3 regions of the Rhodococcus sp. NBC_00294 genome follow, and region 1 is predicted to be linked to each of the others. Evidence: riboswitches for the same ligand, from Rfam matches in the RefSeq annotation. Region 1 holds a riboswitch; each other region holds the start of a gene.

The links. A riboswitch is a leader RNA that binds a small molecule or an ion and turns the genes downstream of it on or off. The one in region 1 is predicted to bind thiamine pyrophosphate.
Region 2: another riboswitch for thiamine pyrophosphate. It lies ahead of OHB23_RS09780 (TenA family protein); the one in region 1 lies ahead of thiO (glycine oxidase ThiO).
Region 3: another riboswitch for thiamine pyrophosphate. It lies ahead of OHB23_RS08935 (3-oxoacyl-ACP reductase); the one in region 1 lies ahead of thiO (glycine oxidase ThiO).

Annotation. Positions count from the first base shown of each region.
Region 1 is NZ_CP108043.1:1,333,049-1,338,480, forward strand. It holds gene OHB23_RS06265 (hypothetical protein) at 1-1,176, opposite strand, end outside; gene OHB23_RS06270 (NUDIX hydrolase) at 1,295-1,987, shown strand; gene thiE (thiamine phosphate synthase) at 1,991-2,674, opposite strand; TPP riboswitch at 2,840-2,947, shown strand; gene thiO (glycine oxidase ThiO) at 2,940-4,034, shown strand; gene thiS (sulfur carrier protein ThiS) at 4,044-4,250, shown strand; gene OHB23_RS06290 (thiazole synthase) at 4,243-5,001, shown strand; gene OHB23_RS06295 (ABC transporter ATP-binding protein) at 5,104-5,432, shown strand, end outside.
Region 2 is NZ_CP108043.1:2,098,429-2,103,860, reverse strand. It holds gene OHB23_RS09795 (carboxylesterase/lipase family protein) at 1-149, opposite strand, end outside; gene OHB23_RS09790 (SRPBCC family protein) at 196-585, opposite strand; gene OHB23_RS09785 (sugar porter family MFS transporter) at 734-2,131, shown strand; TPP riboswitch at 2,161-2,256, shown strand; gene OHB23_RS09780 (TenA family protein) at 2,250-3,002, shown strand; gene OHB23_RS09775 (ABC transporter substrate-binding protein) at 2,999-4,033, shown strand; gene OHB23_RS09770 (ABC transporter permease) at 4,011-4,805, shown strand; gene OHB23_RS09765 (ABC transporter ATP-binding protein) at 4,802-5,432, shown strand, end outside.
Region 3 is NZ_CP108043.1:1,894,945-1,900,376, reverse strand. It holds gene OHB23_RS08960 (protein NO VEIN domain-containing protein) at 1-223, shown strand, start outside; gene OHB23_RS08955 (PH domain-containing protein) at 327-704, opposite strand; gene OHB23_RS08950 (VWA domain-containing protein) at 799-1,434, opposite strand; gene OHB23_RS08945 (DUF4352 domain-containing protein) at 1,474-2,085, opposite strand; gene OHB23_RS08940 (sensor histidine kinase) at 2,306-3,457, shown strand; gene OHB23_RS08935 (3-oxoacyl-ACP reductase) at 3,462-4,226, opposite strand; TPP riboswitch at 4,226-4,320, opposite strand; gene OHB23_RS08930 (response regulator transcription factor) at 4,377-5,024, shown strand; gene OHB23_RS08925 (helix-turn-helix domain-containing protein) at 5,193-5,432, shown strand, end outside.

The DNA.
Region 1 (5,432 bases):
GCGGGACGCCTCGATCTCCTCGACGAGAGCCGAGTCGAGCCGACCGAACACGTCGCTGGAGTCGCCGGCAGCCGTTCCGGTGGCGATGGTGACCGCCGTGTCGAAGTCGCCGACGTCCAGCGAGGCGTTCATCCGGTCGTGCGAGCTGGTCCAGAGCGACACCAGCGCACGGGCGTCGTCCATCCGGGGACTGTGCGTGTCGTCGTCGTGCGCGAGTGTGCCGAGGGTGTCGGCGAGGCCGGACACCGCGTCGGAGTACGACTTCTCGTAGTCGGCGAAGCCGCCGCGCCGCGTCATGCCGATGGTCTCGTCGGCGCGAGCCTGCTGGGCGAGGATCCGGCTGGTGGTGAGCAGGTCCAGGGGCTCCGCGCCGCGCACCAGAGCGCGGTCGGTGGCGGTCGAGGAGATGAGCCCCGCGACGAGCATCCAGCCGAGCAGCAGTACGACGCCCACCGTGGCACCCGCGAAACCGACGTTGACGGTGCGCTTGGTCTTCCGGCTCAGGAACATCTGCGCGCCGACGAGCACGAGCACGGTGATGCCCAGCACGACGAACGCCGACCAGGGTGGTGTCGCGAACTGGCGCTGCGCATCCGACACGTCACCGGACTTCTCCGCGTGCAGTTCCTCGGCCCACGGCAGGATCGTGTTCTGCATGAGGGTCGACGCCTCGGCCAGATACGCGGAACCCACCGGATTGCCGACGCGGTTGTTCGTCCGCGCGGTCTCGATGATGCCGGCGTACAGCGGCAGGTTCGTGGAGATCGTCGCCAGCAGTTGCCGCGACGTCGCGTCGTCGCTCGCGAGTCCGGTGGACGCGCGGACCACCTCGCCCGCCGCCGCTCCGAGCGAGTCCGTGTACCGACCACGGACGTCACCGGGTTCCAGACCGCCCGAGAGGAAGGCCGTCGCCGCCGTCGCGTCCGCGACCGACAGCTGCACGTACAGGTTCTGCGCCGCATCGGACAAAGGCTCGGTGCGCGCGAGCAGAAGTTCGAGGGTGCGCTGGCGGTCCGACACCGACAGCGTCGTCACGAGAGCGGTGGTCACGAGCGTCGCGACCACCAGCAGACCCACCGCCAACAGCCGGACGGGAGTGGAACGGAGGAACTCCGACCGTTCGGAGCGGGTGTCGACGGGCGCGCGCAGAGTCAGCGCACTCGTCTGCTGTGACACCTCGACCCCTTCCCGCGCGATCGGTCGCCCTCATGTCCGGATTCGAGCATAGGCCCACCGTGGTCCGAGCACAGGCAACGCGAGGAGCAATAAGGTGGGGGAATGCGGACGGTGAACCATGCGCGGTGACGGGGACGGCTGGGTCTTCAGCAGCGACGGGAGCCGGCACTGGGGACGACACGGCGCGGCCGGTCTGCTGTTGCGGGCTCCGACCGGGTCGGCGGGCTCCGTGGTGTTGCTGCAGCACCGTGCGGCCTGGAGTCATCAGGGCGGGACGTGGGCGCTGCCCGGTGGTGCCAGGGACAGTCACGAGAGCGCCGTCCACGCGGCCGTACGCGAGGCCGGCGAGGAGGCGGGCATCACCGACGACCTGCTGACCGTGCGGGACGAGCACGTCACCAAGGTCGAGGACTCGGGGTGGTCCTACACCACTGTGATCGCCGATGCGGAGCGCGAACTCGACACGGTTCCCAACGGTGAGAGCACCGAACTGCGCTGGGTCGCCGAGCACGAGGTGGACTCGCTGCCGCTGCACCCCGCCTTCGCCGAGAGTTGGCCGTCGCTGCGCACCGTGCCCGTCCGCGCCGTCCTGGCCGCCGACGCCCCCGACGACCTCCCGGCGCGCACCGTACGACTCGCCGTCGGCAGCTTCGGGTGGATCGTCGACACCGTGCGGGCCGAGAACGTGGACGCGGCGCTCGCCGCCGTCCGGAACGACACCGACCTGCGCGTCGTCGTCGTGACGGCCGACGACGCAGTGCGCTCGGCGGTTCCCGCCGACGTCACCGTCCTGTCGCCGGACGGACTCTGACGGTCAGACCGACGGCAGCAGATCGAGCAGTCGACGGGCCGCCGCCTCGGGGTCGCGAGCCTGCGTGATCGCCCGCACCACCGCGATGCGGGACGCGCCCGCCTCGAGCGCCTGCGCGACGTTGTTCTCCTCGACCCCGCCGATGACGAACCACGGCCGGGTGGGATGCGATTCGGCGACCTCACGCACGACGTCCAGGCCCGCGGCCGAACGGTTCGGCTTGGTGGGAGTCGCCCACACCGGTCCCGTGGCGAAGTAGTCGACGCCGTCCTCGATGTCGGCGAGCGTGGCCTGTGCCCGGTTCTGCGTGGAGCGCCCGATGACGACGTCCGGGCCCACGATGCGGCGCGCGTAGTGCACCGGCAGATCGTTCTGGCCGAGGTGCAGCACGTCGGCGCCCGAGGCGAGCGCCAGATCGGCACGATCGTTGACGGCCATCAGCGCGCCGTGACGGCGGCACGCGGCGGAGATGACCGCGAAAGCGGCGAGCTCGTCCTTCGCCTCGATGGCGCCGTACTTCTTCTCGCCCGCCGACCCCTTGTCGCGGAGCTGCACGATGTCGACGCCCCCGGACAGCGCCGCGTCCACGAACTTGGCCAGGTCGCCGGTGTCTCGGCGGGCGTCGGTGCAGAGGTACAGACGAGCGGTGGCGAGCCGCTCGCGGGCGGTGGTCCTCGAAGTCGTCACGAGTGTGAATGTAGTACCACCCAGTACTGCGGGAAGGCCGGAGGCCGGTCGGGTGGTGGCGGGAAGGCCGGAGGCCGGTCGGGTGATGGCGGGAAGGCCGGAGGCCGGTCGGGTGATGGCGGGAAGGCCGGAGGCCGGTCGGGTCATCAGCCGGTTAGGGTGAAGGGGAACGAACACGGGAGTCCCGGACGGGGCTGAGAGTGGGCGAGGCCGCCCAGACCGTAACCACCTGACCCGGGTCATGCCGGCGGAGGAAGTGAGTTTCATGCAGCGATCCGTCTCCGTCGTGGGCGGTGGGGTGATCGGCCTCTTCTGCGCCCGCGCCGCCGCGGCGGCGGGATGGTCCGTCACCCTGCACGACCCGACGTTCGGTGCACGCGCTGTCGGCGACGGCGCCGCCAGCTGGGTGGCGGGCGGCATGCTCGCGCCGCTGTCCGAGGGCTGGCCCGGCGAACACGCACTCCTGGCACTCGGTTCCGCGTCGCTGCGGCGGTGGCACGATCCGGTGCTGCGCGCGGACCTGGAGGGTCGGGGCGTCGTCGTGTCGAGTGGATCGTTGACCGTCGCGTTCGACTCGGCCGACGCTGCGGACCTGCGCACTGTCGCCGACTGGGTGGGTGCGCAGGGCCACGATCTCGAGATCCTCTCGCGCAGCGAGGTGCGCACCCTGGAGCCGTCACTCTCGCCGCGCGTTCGTCTGGGCCTGTCGGCGCCGGGGGAGTTGTCGGTGGACAACCGGGCGTTGGTGCTCGCGTTGGAGTCCGCGGTCCGCGACCGGGGAGTGCGGATCGAGCGTGCTCCCGTCACCGACCTCGACGCGCTCGCCACCGATCGTGTGGTGGTCGCCGCGGGGTGGTCGACGTCCCGTCTGCTGCCGGACGTCCCGGTGCGGCCGGTGAAGGGCGAGATCCTGCGCCTGCGTGCGCGCCCCGGCTCGGCGAGCGCGCCGACGCGTACCGTCCGCGCGAGCGTCAACGGTCGCGCGGTGTACCTGGTCCCCCGTGGCGACGGTCTGGTGGTCGGTGCGACGCAGTACGAGCACGGTGACGACACCGCCGTGACCGTCGCCGGCGTCCGCGACCTCCTCGCGGACGCCGAGGCCGTGTTCCCGGCCGTCGGTGACTACGAGTTGGCGGAGACGGCGGCGGGCCTGCGGCCGGGGAGCCCCGACAACATCCCCGTGGTCGGGCGGTGGGACGACCGCGTGATCGTCGCCGCCGGGCACGGTCGCAACGGGGTGCTGCTCGCGCCCGTCACGGCGGACGCCGTGGTGGCAGAACTGGAGGGCGAGCCGTTGACGGAAGCGGCATGCGCTCTCCCCGAACGGTTTTCGAGTCTCACGCGGACTCGGGCACGGTAGGAGACGAACATGACCGCAGTGGGTGTCACCGTCAACGGTGCGGATCACGACCTCGAGCCCGGCACGACGGTGCAGGACATGCTGACCCAGCTGGGTCTTCCCGAGAAGGGCATCGCCGTGGCGGTGGACGGAATCGTGCTGCCGCGCTCGCGGTGGGGCGAGGACGTGGGCCGCGGCTGGACCATCGAGGTGCTGACGGCGGTGCAGGGTGGCTGATCAGCTGACCATCGCCGACCGTACCTTCACCTCTCGCCTGATCATGGGGACCGGGGGCGCTGCCAACCTCGCGGTGCTGGAGGAGGCCCTCGTCGCATCGGGGACGGAACTCACCACCGTCGCCCTGCGCCGCGTCGACGCCTCGGGCGGCACCGGGGTGCTCGATCTCCTCACGCGCCTCGGCATCGCCCTGCTGCCCAACACGGCGGGATGTCGCGGCGCCGCCGAGGCCGTGCTCACCGCGCAGTTGGCACGAGAGGCGCTGGAGACCGACTGGATCAAGCTCGAGGTGATCGCGGACGAGCGGACCCTCCTGCCCGACGCCATCGAGCTGGTGCGCGCCGCGGAGCAACTCGTCGACGACGATTTCGTCGTGTTGCCCTACACCACCGACGATCCGGTGCTCGCGCGTCGCCTCGAGGACGTGGGGTGCGCAGCGGTCATGCCGCTCGGATCGCCCATCGGGACGGGGCTGGGCATCGCGAATCCGCACAACATAGAGATGATCACCTCGGCCGCAGGGGTTCCCGTGGTGCTCGACGCCGGCATCGGCACGGCGAGCGACGCGGCACTCGCCATGGAGCTGGGGTGCTCGGCGGTGCTGCTCGCCACCGCGGTGACACGCGCTCGTGATCCGCGAATGATGGCCTCCGCCATGGCCGATGCGGTGCGCGGCGGACGATCGGCGGCGCTGGCGGGCCGGATCCCGAAACGGTTCTGGGCGCAGGCGTCCTCGCCCGACGTCGACTGACCACCCCGGGGGCGGCTCAGGGTCGCGTCATCCCTTCGGATGACCCGGGTCGAGACCCGGGAGCGATGTGGTCGGTGGTCCCGCTCGGGCATCCTGATGCACATGATCGAAGTGACAGGTTTGACCAAACAGTTCGGCGCGAAGAAAGCCGTGGACGATCTCTCCTTCACGGTGCGCCCGGGTATCGTGACGGGCTTCCTCGGCCCCAACGGTGCCGGCAAGTCCACCACGATGCGGATGATCCTCGGGCTCGATCAGCCCACGTCCGGAACGGCACTCATCGAGGGTCGGCCCTACCGTGAGCTGAAGAATCCCATTCGCACCGTCGGCGCTCTGCTCGACGCGAAGTGGGTGCACCCCAACAGATCCGCGCGCGCTCACCTGCAGTGGATGGCGGCCTCCAACGGCATCGCCTCGTCCCGCGTCGACGA
Region 2 (5,432 bases), 770 kb from region 1:
TCCGGTGGGCGTGGTGCGCGGAATCGGTGCTCCGCCACGGGTGGCGCCGCGAACGGGATGCCCTTCCAACTGACCACGTCGCCGTGCCCGTAACCGCGGATCTCACCGTCGCGCGACGAGACGACATGGCTGCTCTCGGTTGCCCCCACGAGGACCGACGTTACAGGGAGTGCGGGGATCGGACCCCGATGGTCGTCACGCTGTCACCAGTCGACCGAGCGCGAACAGGGCCGCTGGAGAGTAGCCGAGGACGAGCGGTGCCAGACCGTCCACGACCAACCACGTCGACGAGCCCGACCCCGCGCTGTCGACACCGTGTTCCAGGGTGAGCCCGGCACTCGGAGCGCCGATCCACGCGCGCCACGACCACACCCGTGCGGCCTCGTCCACGGAGTGGACCTCGAAGGACACCCGCACGCCGAGGGGCCCGCGCACCGTGCCGGTCGTGCCGGCGGCGAGACGGTCGGTGGACGCGTCGACCCCCATGATCTGCGGTGCCCACGTCGACCAGAGCGACAGGTCCATGTACCGCTCCCACGCGACGTCGGCGGAGGCGTCGCCGGTGCGTCGCAGAGTCTTCTTCATGACCGGCGGGATTCACCGTTCCGGCGCTGCTCAAACTGCCGTCAGGTCGCCGCTCCACAGCGGTCGCGCCGGGCGTAGGGTCCGAACCAAGCGAAACTCCTCCGCCATCGACCGGCGCGGCCGGTGGCCGACATGTAGGTGGACAAGGATGACCACACAGGCATCGGCCAATCACACGGCCAAAGTCATCGGCGTGACCATTGCGGCCGCCGTCGGCGGCTTCCTCTTCGGTTTCGACAGTTCCGTCATCAACGGCGCCGTCGACTCCATCCAGGGCAGATTCGCCCTCGGCGAGTTCCTCACCGGCTTCACCGTCGCGATCGCCCTGCTCGGGTGCGCGGCGGGCGCCTGGTTCGCCGGCGGACTGGCCGACCGGTGGGGACGCAAGAAGGTGATGATGCTCGGGTCCGCACTCTTCATCATCTCGTCGGTCGGCTCGGGTCTGGCCTTCAGCGTTCCCGACCTGATGCTGTGGCGTGTGCTCGGCGGTCTCGGCATCGGCATCGCGTCGGTGATCGCCCCCGCGTACATCGCGGAGATCTCGCCGGCCCGGATGCGCGGCAGCCTCGCGTCGCTGCAGCAGCTGGCCATCACCATCGGCATCTTCGCCGCACTGCTCTCGGACGCCGTGCTGGCGGATCGTGCGGACGGTGCGTCCAACGACCTGTGGCTCGGCCTCGAGGCCTGGCGATGGATGTTCATCGTCGGCGTGATCCCGGCCGTCGTCTACGGCGTCCTCGCGTTGCTCATCCCCGAGTCGCCGCGTTACCTCGTGGGCAAGCACCTCGACGAGGAGGCCGCGCAGATTCTCGCGAACATCACCGGCGAGAAGCACCCCAACGAGCGCATCCACGAGATCCGCCTGACTCTGCGCAAGGAGCAGCGCTCGTCGTTCGCCGACATCCGCGGTCCGCGCTTCGGTCTGCAGCCGCTGGTGTGGGTCGGCATCATCATGGCCGTCCTGCAGCAGTTCGTCGGTATCAACGCGATCTTCTACTACTCCACCACACTGTGGAAGTCGGTGGGCTTCACCGAGAGTCAGTCCTTCACCACGTCGGTCATCACCTCAGTGATCAACGTGGCCATGACGTTCGTGGCCATTCTCTTCGTCGACCGGGTGGGTCGGCGCAACCTGCTCATGGCCGGCTCCATCGGTATGTTCGTCGGTCTCCTCATGGCGGCGATCGCGTTCTCCCAGCAGATCGGCACCGGCGACGAGGTCTCCCTGCCCGATCCCTGGGGCGTCGTGGCGCTGATCGGAGCGAACCTGTTCGTGATCTTCTTCGCGTCGACGTGGGGACCGATCATGTGGGTCCTGCTCGGCGAGATGTTCCCGAACCGTATGCGCGCCATGGCTCTCGGCATCGGTACGGCCGCGAACTGGGTGGCCAACTTCGTCATCTCGCTGCTGTTCCCGTCGCTCACCGAGATGGTCGGACTCTCCATCGTCTACGGCGGCTTCGCACTCTTCGCGGCCCTGTCGTTCTTCTTCGTGAAGTCCAAGATCCCCGAGACGAAGGGCATGGAACTGGAGGACATGAAGTAGCCGCACGACCGCCGGTGCTATGGTCGGCGAGTTCTGACACGGGGTGCTTCGCGTCGCGAGGCTGAGACCACACCCGAGAACCTGATGCAGGTAATTCTGACGAAGGGATGTCACGGCCATGACGCCGTACGACCATGCGGTCGACGCTGCCTCCACCACGGATGCAGCCGACCTCACACGCTTCACCGACCTCCTCTGGGACCGCACGGCAGGCCTGCGGGCCCGGATCGGCGATCTCGAGTTCCTCACCCGACTCGGCGACGGCACCCTGCCGATCACGTCGTTCCGGACGTACATCGAGCAGGACGGCCTCTACCTCGAGGGATACGCGAAGGCCTTGGCCCTCCTGTCCTCGCGCGCAGTCGATCCGGAGGCCGGAGCGTTCTGGGCCACGTCGGCGGCGACGGCCGCGACGGTCGAGAAGTCGTTGCACACCAGCCTTCTCGCCGACGTCGCACTCGGCGGTCCGTCGGAGAAGCCGGTCGAGCACAGCCAGGCGTGCCTCGGGTACGTCTCGTTCCTCACGGCGACGGCGGCGACCGACACCTACGCCGTCGGCGCCGCGGCCGCGCTCCCCTGTTTCTGGATCTACGCCGAGGTCGGCCGCGGACTCGCGGCCTCGGCCCGCGCCGTGCTCGACGCTGAACCGGACCACCCGTACGCCCGGTGGGTGACGACGTACGACGCCGAGGACTTCCAGACCTCCGCCGCGCGCGCCCGCGAGCTCGTCGACGCGGCTGCCGAGGTGGCCGGCCCGGCCGAACGACAGCGGATGAGTGACGCGTTCGTCGTGGCGATGCGCTACGAACTGCTGTTCTGGGACACCGCCCTGAACACCGTGCCCTGGCCTGCTTCGGGGTCGGACGCATGAGGGCGCGGCACACGAGGGTCGGGCGCGTCGCGGCTCTGCTCACCGTGTCGCTCGTCGCCGCCGCGGGTCTCGCGGGCTGCGCCACGTCCGATGCCTCCGACGCGAACACGATCCGCTTCGCGCTCGACTGGACACCCAACACGAACCACACGGGCCTGTTCGTCGCCCAGCAGGAGGGCTACTTCGCGGACGCCGGGCTGAACGTCGAGATCCTGCCGTACAACTCGACGTCCCCCGACACGCTGATCGACTCCGGCAACGCCGAGTTCGGGATCAGCTTCCACAGCTCCGCCACCTACGCCCGCGCTGCCGGTGCGAAGGTGACCTCGGTGATGGCGCCGCTGCAGCACTGGGCCACCGGCATCGGCGTCCGCGCCGACCGGCAGGACATCCGGCGCCCCCGAGACCTGGACGGGCGGACCTACGCCGGGTTCGGCGATGCGGGCGAGGAGGCCACCCTCCGCAAGGTGATCGAGAACGACGGTGGCACCGGCGATTTCGAGACCGTGGTGCTCGGGACGTCCGCGTACGAGGCGGTCTACTCCGGTACCGCGGACTTCACCGTCTCCTACTTCGCGTGGGAGGGTCTCGAGGCCGAGCGGGCCGGAACCCCGATGACGTACTTCGACTACACCGACTTCGGCTTCCCCGACTCGTACGCGATCGTCGTCGACGGCGGTGACGAGTGGATGGCCGAGCACCCCGAACAGGCGCGACAGTTCGTGCAGGCCTTGCAGAAGGGTTACCAGAAGGCCGCCGACGATCCCGACGCGGGCGCGCGCGATCTGATCGACGCCAACCCGGGAGCATTTCCCGACGAGGACCTGGTCGTCGAGAGTCAGCGCATGCTGGCGAAGGACTACATGCTCGACGAGAACGGCCGCGTCGGGACGCAGACCCTGGAGCGATGGTCCGGGTACTCGAAGTTCCTGTTCGACGCCGGTGTCCTGGCCGGGCCCGACGGCGCACCGCTGACCACCGAGCCCGACTGGTCGACCTACTTCACCGATGAGTACCTCGATCAGGGCTGAGCGCGGCGGTTGGGTGGGGCGGTACGCGCCGGCGCTGCTGCTCGCGGCGGGCCTCGTGGCGGCCTGGCAGGTGTACGTGGTCGTCAGCGGCATCTCGCCGCGGGTACTCCCCTCCCCCGCCCGCGTCGTCGATCAGGGCTGGACGAACCGTGCCGTCATCGCTGGTCACGCATCGTCCACCGTTCAGGTCACTCTGCTCGGTTTCGCCGTCTCCCTGACGATCTCGTGGATCATCGCCACGGCCGTGGACTTCTCGCCGTGGCTGCGCCGCGCCGTCGTTCCCCTGCTCGTGGTGTCGCAGACACTGCCGGTCATCGCCGTCGCTCCCCTGATGATCATCTGGTTCGGATTCGGCATCCTCCCCAAGCTCCTGGTGATCGCGCTGGTGACGTTCTTCCCGATGACCCTCGGCCTGATCGAGGGATTCGCCTCCGCGGACAAGGAGTCCGACGCACTGCTGCGCAGCATGGGAGCGTCACGGCGACAACAGTTCCGGTACGTCCGGCTCCCGTCCGCGCTGCCGCGCTTCTTCACCGCGCTCCGCATCGGGATCACCTACGCAGTGGTCGGTGCCGTCTTCTCCGAGTACGTCGGCGCCACGTCGGGTCTGGGCATCTACATGGCGCAGCAGAAGAACGCGTTCCGCACCGATCTCGTCCTGGCCGCGGTCGTGGTCACGGCGGTGTGCAGCATCGCACTCTTCCTCCTCACGTTCGTGGCCGAGCGGCTTCTCGCGCCGTGGGCGCTCGCGGCGAAGGAAGGGACGCGATGACGGATCCTGTTCTGGAGCTGACCTCGGTGCGCAAGTCCTACCCGGGCACACCGGTACTGGACGGGATCGACCTCGCCGTCGAGGGGGGACAGTACGTGTCGATCGTCGGCCCGAGCGGCTGCGGCAAGAGCACGCTGTTCACCCTCCTCGCCGGTCTCGACACCGCGGACAGCGGCACCGTGGTGACACCGCGCTGCGCGTACATGCCGCAGAAGGACCTGTTGTTCCCGTGGCGTTCGGTTCTGGCGAACACCGCACTCGGGCTGGAGGTGCAGGGGGTTCCGAAGGCGCAGGCGCGGAGCCGGGCCCGCGACCTGTTCCCGGTCTTCGGCCTCGACGGCTTCGAGGACGCACGCCCCTCGTCGCTGTCCGGCGGGATGCGGCAGCGGGCCGCACTGCTCCGGACCGTCGTGCAGGGACGCGACGTCCTGCTGCTGGACGAGCCGTTCGGCGCTCTCGACTCGCTGACCAGGACGGCCATGCAGGACTGGTTGCAGGAGGTGTGGCAGCGGTACCGCTGGACGGTCCTGATGATCACCCACGACATCCGGGAGGCGGTGCAGGTGTCGGACCGGGTCGTCGTGCTGTCGCCGCGGCCCGCGCGGGTGGTCGCCGACGTGAGCATCG
Region 3 (5,432 bases), 560 kb from region 1:
AGAGGGCTCTGGCTCCGTCGTCCGTGTTACACGTAACGAGGTCGACCATGCTCGAGAAAATCCGACCACGACCTTCATCGGCATCTGGTCCGATATCTGTTTCGGCGACGACGACGAAGTCGATCAGCAGTCCGGTACGTTCACTGTCCAGCCGTTCGCACCGAAGAAATCCGAACTCAAAGTCGTCGATTACGAGTGGAGGCCGAGCAAACCGCAGAAGTAATCGACTTCTGTGAACAAGATACGTGGACACGAAGCACAGCGTGCAGCTCGTTTACCTGCCCGTGGTTCGCCCGAACTCCGTCGGATAACGCCTCGATTGTCGTTCAAACTGCGACGAAGTGCGACAAGATCTGCTGCACCTCGTAGATGTCGACCGACTTGTTGAATTGCTTCTCAATGGGTGCCGGGTTGCCGGAAATCCAGATCTTGAGCTCGGCGTCCAAATCGAACGTGCCCGCAGTCTCCACGGAGAAGTGGGTGATCGCCCGATAGAGGACGCTGTGGTACTCCACCTTCCGGCCGGTGATGCCCTGCTTGTCCACCATGATGAGACGACGGTTGGTGAACAGGAACGCGTCTCGGATCAACAGGTAGGCCGCGTGGATCTGTTCTCCGTTGCCGAGCAGCCGGCCGTACTCGGCGTGAGCCGCCTGCGGGTCGATACGTCCAGCATTGCCCATCATGCCGTCGAACAGTCCCATGATCCACTCCATCAATCTCGCCAGTCTCAGAGTCTCGGACGGTACCGGATAATGCTCGCGTCGAACGGTATTCGGCCCACAAGCGGTTGGACACCTACCGCCCTGCCCGCCGCCGATCCCCCTCCGAGAACCCGTCCACCTGCTGCATCCCGTGCACCCGCTTACGCTCCTGGTAGTCCACCACCGCCGAGAACGCAGCACTCACACCCACCGACGAGGCGTCGTAGGTCAAAGACTTGTCGGCCTTGAAGCCCATCTGCGAACCGGTGTCCACCGCGTCCATGTTGGCTCCCAGGAACACGAAGTCCCACCCGTACTGCGATTCCTGCTGCTCGATCAGCTCGCGAACTGCCTGGTTCGACCACTCCCGACTCGAGTTCTCCTGTCCGTCGGTCATCACCAGCACGGTGACCGATCCCGGCCGTTCTTCCTCGGGCAGGGCCGCAAGGGACGAGCCGATCTCGGTGACGAACTTTCCCACCGCGTCGTACAACGCCGTCATTCCGCGGGGTACCAAGTACAGCGGAGGGACCTGGCCGATCGGTGTCGAGTCGTAGACCATCGCGTACTGATCATCGAACTGCGCCAGCGTCACGACGGTTGTGCCGTCGTGATTACGCTCGGCGTCGATGAAGGCGTCGAATCCTCCCTGGGTGTCGTCGGCGATGGACGACATCGAACCGGAACGGTCGAGTAGGGCTGCAACGAGGGACAAAGAAGAATTTGGCATGGGAACTCCTGACGTGGGGACGGATGGGTGGACTGACGATCAGGCGACGGAGACGGTGACGCCACCGGAGAACAAGGAGTCGTGTAGCTCGATCTCCGACGGTGCGGTGCCCGCCGGCACGTCGTAGACGAGTGTCGCCACGAACGAGTTACCCGGATTGATCTGCGAGAAGCCGAGATTCGGGTCATTGGTCACCGTCGCGAGTGTGTCGGTCGAGTACTCACGCCCCTGCCCGTCGAGCAGCTTCTGCGACGACGTGTCGAACAGCTGCTGCTCGTTGCCGATGTTCGCGACCTTCAGGGTGACCAGCACGTACTCGCCCTGCGGCGTCTGCGACGTGTACTGATCCCCCACACTGGCGACGCCACCCTCGACGTTCTGCACGGTGAACTCGAACTTGCCGTCCCTCACCGCAGCACCGATTCCCGGTGCCGACTCCTCGGCCGGCGCACTGCTGCCCTCCGTTGCGGCCTGCGAGGAGGACGTGGTGCCACTCGTGGACGAGTCCTGTCCTCCGCTCGCCAGATTGACGCCGACAGCGATGACGACGACCGCACCGATCGCCGTGAGGATCTTGTGCCGCAGGAACCAGTTCTTCTTGGTCGGCGGCTGCTGTGGCTGCGCGTACGGGTTCTGGGGAGGCTGAGTCATGGCGAGTCCTTTCGGTGGTACCGGCACCGGTCGGTGCGTCCCACCAAGAACACCGCAGTCACCCCGTCGGGCACCTCGTCGATTCGGCCGGTCTCACTCCTCCTTTCGGTCGGCGTTCGCGACCGAAGAACGGAGGCTCATGTCGGACCATGGCCGTACCGTCTTCTCTGTGACCACTACTGCAGCTACGGTTCGGCGTCGCGCCTGGACCGTCGGCGCAGTGACGCTCAGCTTGTTCTGCACCTTCATGGCTGCCGGTCTCGCGGGCACATCGGGAACACCGGTGTGGAACGTGGCGCTCGGCGTCGTCCTCAATATGGCCGCCGCGACTGCGTTGATCTGGCGACACGACAAACCGTGGATCGTCCTCGCCATGGCTGTCGTCGGTCCACTCTTCTTCGCTACCGACGCAACGGCCGCGCTGATAGCTCTCTTTGCAGTCGGCGTCTTCGCTCGGGGCCGCGCTCTCGCCGGTGCTGCAGTCGCGGTCTACCTGGCCTGCGCGATATCCCTCGTGTACGACGCAGGGCGCCGCCGCGACTACTCGGTCCTGACGATCGGAGTCAAGCACGTCGAGGGCACTCCCCCGCCGACGTGGTCGCTCCCATGGTGGCTGCCTTGGCTCGTCGCGGCCGTCCTCGTCGCTGTGGTTCTGGGGCTCTCTCAGCTTCGCCGTACAAAGTCCGATCTCGTGGCGGCCGTGCAATCCCGCGATCAGGCGACCGCGCAATCGCAGCGCATGCACGAGGACATGCTGATACAGCAGGAACGCTCCCGCATCGCGCGCGATATGCACGACACCCTGGCCGCAGGACTCAGTCGAATATCGTTGCTGGCAGGCGGTTTACAGGTCGGGAGCAATGACGGGCCGGAGAAGATCTCGAACACGTCGGCCCTGATTCGTTCCACGGCTCACGAGTCCCTGGACGAGCTCAAACGCATCATCGGCGTTCTCCGCGGGTCCGACACCGGCGGCGAGGATGCTGGTCGGCGCAGCATCGCGGGAATCGGGGACCTCGTCGACGCGGCGCGTTCTGCCGGGTGTCGGGTGACGCTGGTCCAGGACATTCATCCCGGTGTGGTCGGCGATCTGACCAGTCATACCGCGTACCGCATCGTGCAGGAAGCTCTGACCAACAGTCAGAAGCATGCCCCGAGTTCACCTCTCCACATCACGGTGAGTGGGGCGGACACCGATGGCATCAGCCTGACCGTGCGCAACCACATCTCGACGACAGCGCAACCTGGCCCTGGTTCGCGAACCGGACTGGCCGGCCTCGCCGAGCAAGCTCACAACGCCGGCGGGTGGGTGCGGTGGACTGCCATGGGTGGCGAGTTCATCGTGACGGCCTGGCTCCCCTGGTACTCCTGACGCGTCAGTCCTTGACCAGTCCGCCGTCGACGACCAGGTTCTGTCCCGTCACTGCTCTCGACCACGGCGACGCGAAGAACAGCACAGCATCAGCGAACTCGGCCGGCGTCGTCGCCCGGCGCAGCGGGGTGCTCTCGGCGATCATGTCGAACACCGCGGGCGGGGTCGCAGAGCTGGCATCGGTGGTCCGCAACAGACCACCGGACACCATGTTGACGGTGATGCCGTCAGGCCCGAGGTCCGCCGAGAAGGTCCTCGTCAGCGCTAACAAGGCAGCCTTCGCCGCCGTGTAGTCGTGATACGGAACGACGGGGTTCTGCACGAGGTTGGTGCCGATCGTGATGATCCGCCCGAATCCCGCCTCACGCATGCCCGGCACAGCTGCCTGCGTGGTGTGCAGAGCGCCGGCAACGCTGCCGCGGAACTGCGAGTCGAACGCCGACCACTCGATCTCGTCGGCCTTGGCACGGTCGTCGCCGTTGAACGAGAAGTCGACCAGAGCGTTGTTGACGACGGTGGTGACAGTCGACCCGAAATGCTCACGTGCCCTGTCGAACAGCGCGTCGACCTGGTGCCGGTCCGTGACATCGGCCTGCACCACGACAACGCGGTCAGGACCGAACTCCGATGCCAGAGCATCGGCTGCGGCCGCACTGCGGTGATAGTTGACCACCACGCGGGAACCTTGCTGCAGGAAGGCTCGCGTGATCGCAGCACCCAATCCGCGAGCACCGCCCGTCACGAGCACGATCTGTTCGGCCAGCGGCACTGTGCGCATCTCGACATCCCTTCGCCAGCATGACCTGGTCAGGTTCGACGGGTGTGTTCTCAGCCGGTTCGGTTCGGCACCCCGTGTCCGACTCCATAGAACACCTATCCGCTGTGGCTTGTCGGCGCGACCCGATACGGTCGACCCATCATGGACTCCGATGCGGTCATCACCGTTCTCGTCGTGGACGACGACGCATTCGTTCGTCGCGGCGTGGCGGACATCTTCGCCGCCACCACGGACATCGTGGTGGTCGGATCGGTCTCGGACGGTGACGAAGTCCCCGCCGCAATCGCCGCTCATCGGCCCGACGTCGTCCTGATGGATCTGAAGATGCGCCGAGTGGACGGACTCGACGCCACCCGAGCATTGATGGCATCGGCACATCCACCGAAGGTCGTCGCGATGACGGCGATGGACGTGGACGATCTGGTGGTCCAGGCCATCGAGGCCGGCGCCCACAGCTTCCTCAGCAAGTCGGAGGCACCGGAGACGTTTCACCAGTCGATTCGCGCCGTCGCTGCCGGCAATACTCTGTTCTCCGAGGAGTCACTCCGAAAGATCGTGGCCACTACCCGACCACCACGGCCGACGGTGACGCTGGAGGCGCTGACCGACAAGGAACGAACAGTGTTGTCGGTCATGGCATCCGGGGCAACGAATGCCGACATCGCACGGCAGCTCTACATGGCGGAAACGACGGTCAAGTCGCATCTCACTGCGGTTAATCACAAGCTGCACGTCACCAACAGGGTCGAGGCTGCGCTGATGGCGTTCCGCGCGGGACTGGTTATCTGAGGACCTCGGGTCAGACTACGCCTGCTGACGCATGCTTTAGCCGGATTCGTGCTGGTCTATCACGCGAATCGATCTTTAAGCTTGCTGCAAACGACATAAGGCTGTTCAATCGTCGCCGTCGGCGGTAACGTGGCCTTAAGTTGTCTCTGGCAAGCATTGGAAACCCGCATGGCACCTCCTCGAAAGTCGCGTCGTACCGACGTCAGCAATCTCGCCAGGTCTTTCACAGCACGCCGTCACGAATTGGGTCTGACGCAAGCTGAGCTCGCTCTGCTGGCCGGAGTCGGCCGTTCGACTGTGCAAGCGATCGAGGGCGGCAAGGACGCGCCTCAACTCGACGGGGTCAACGCCGTCGCTGACGCGTTGGGGTGCGATCTGACGCTTATGACCCGCGCCGGAGCCATCGTC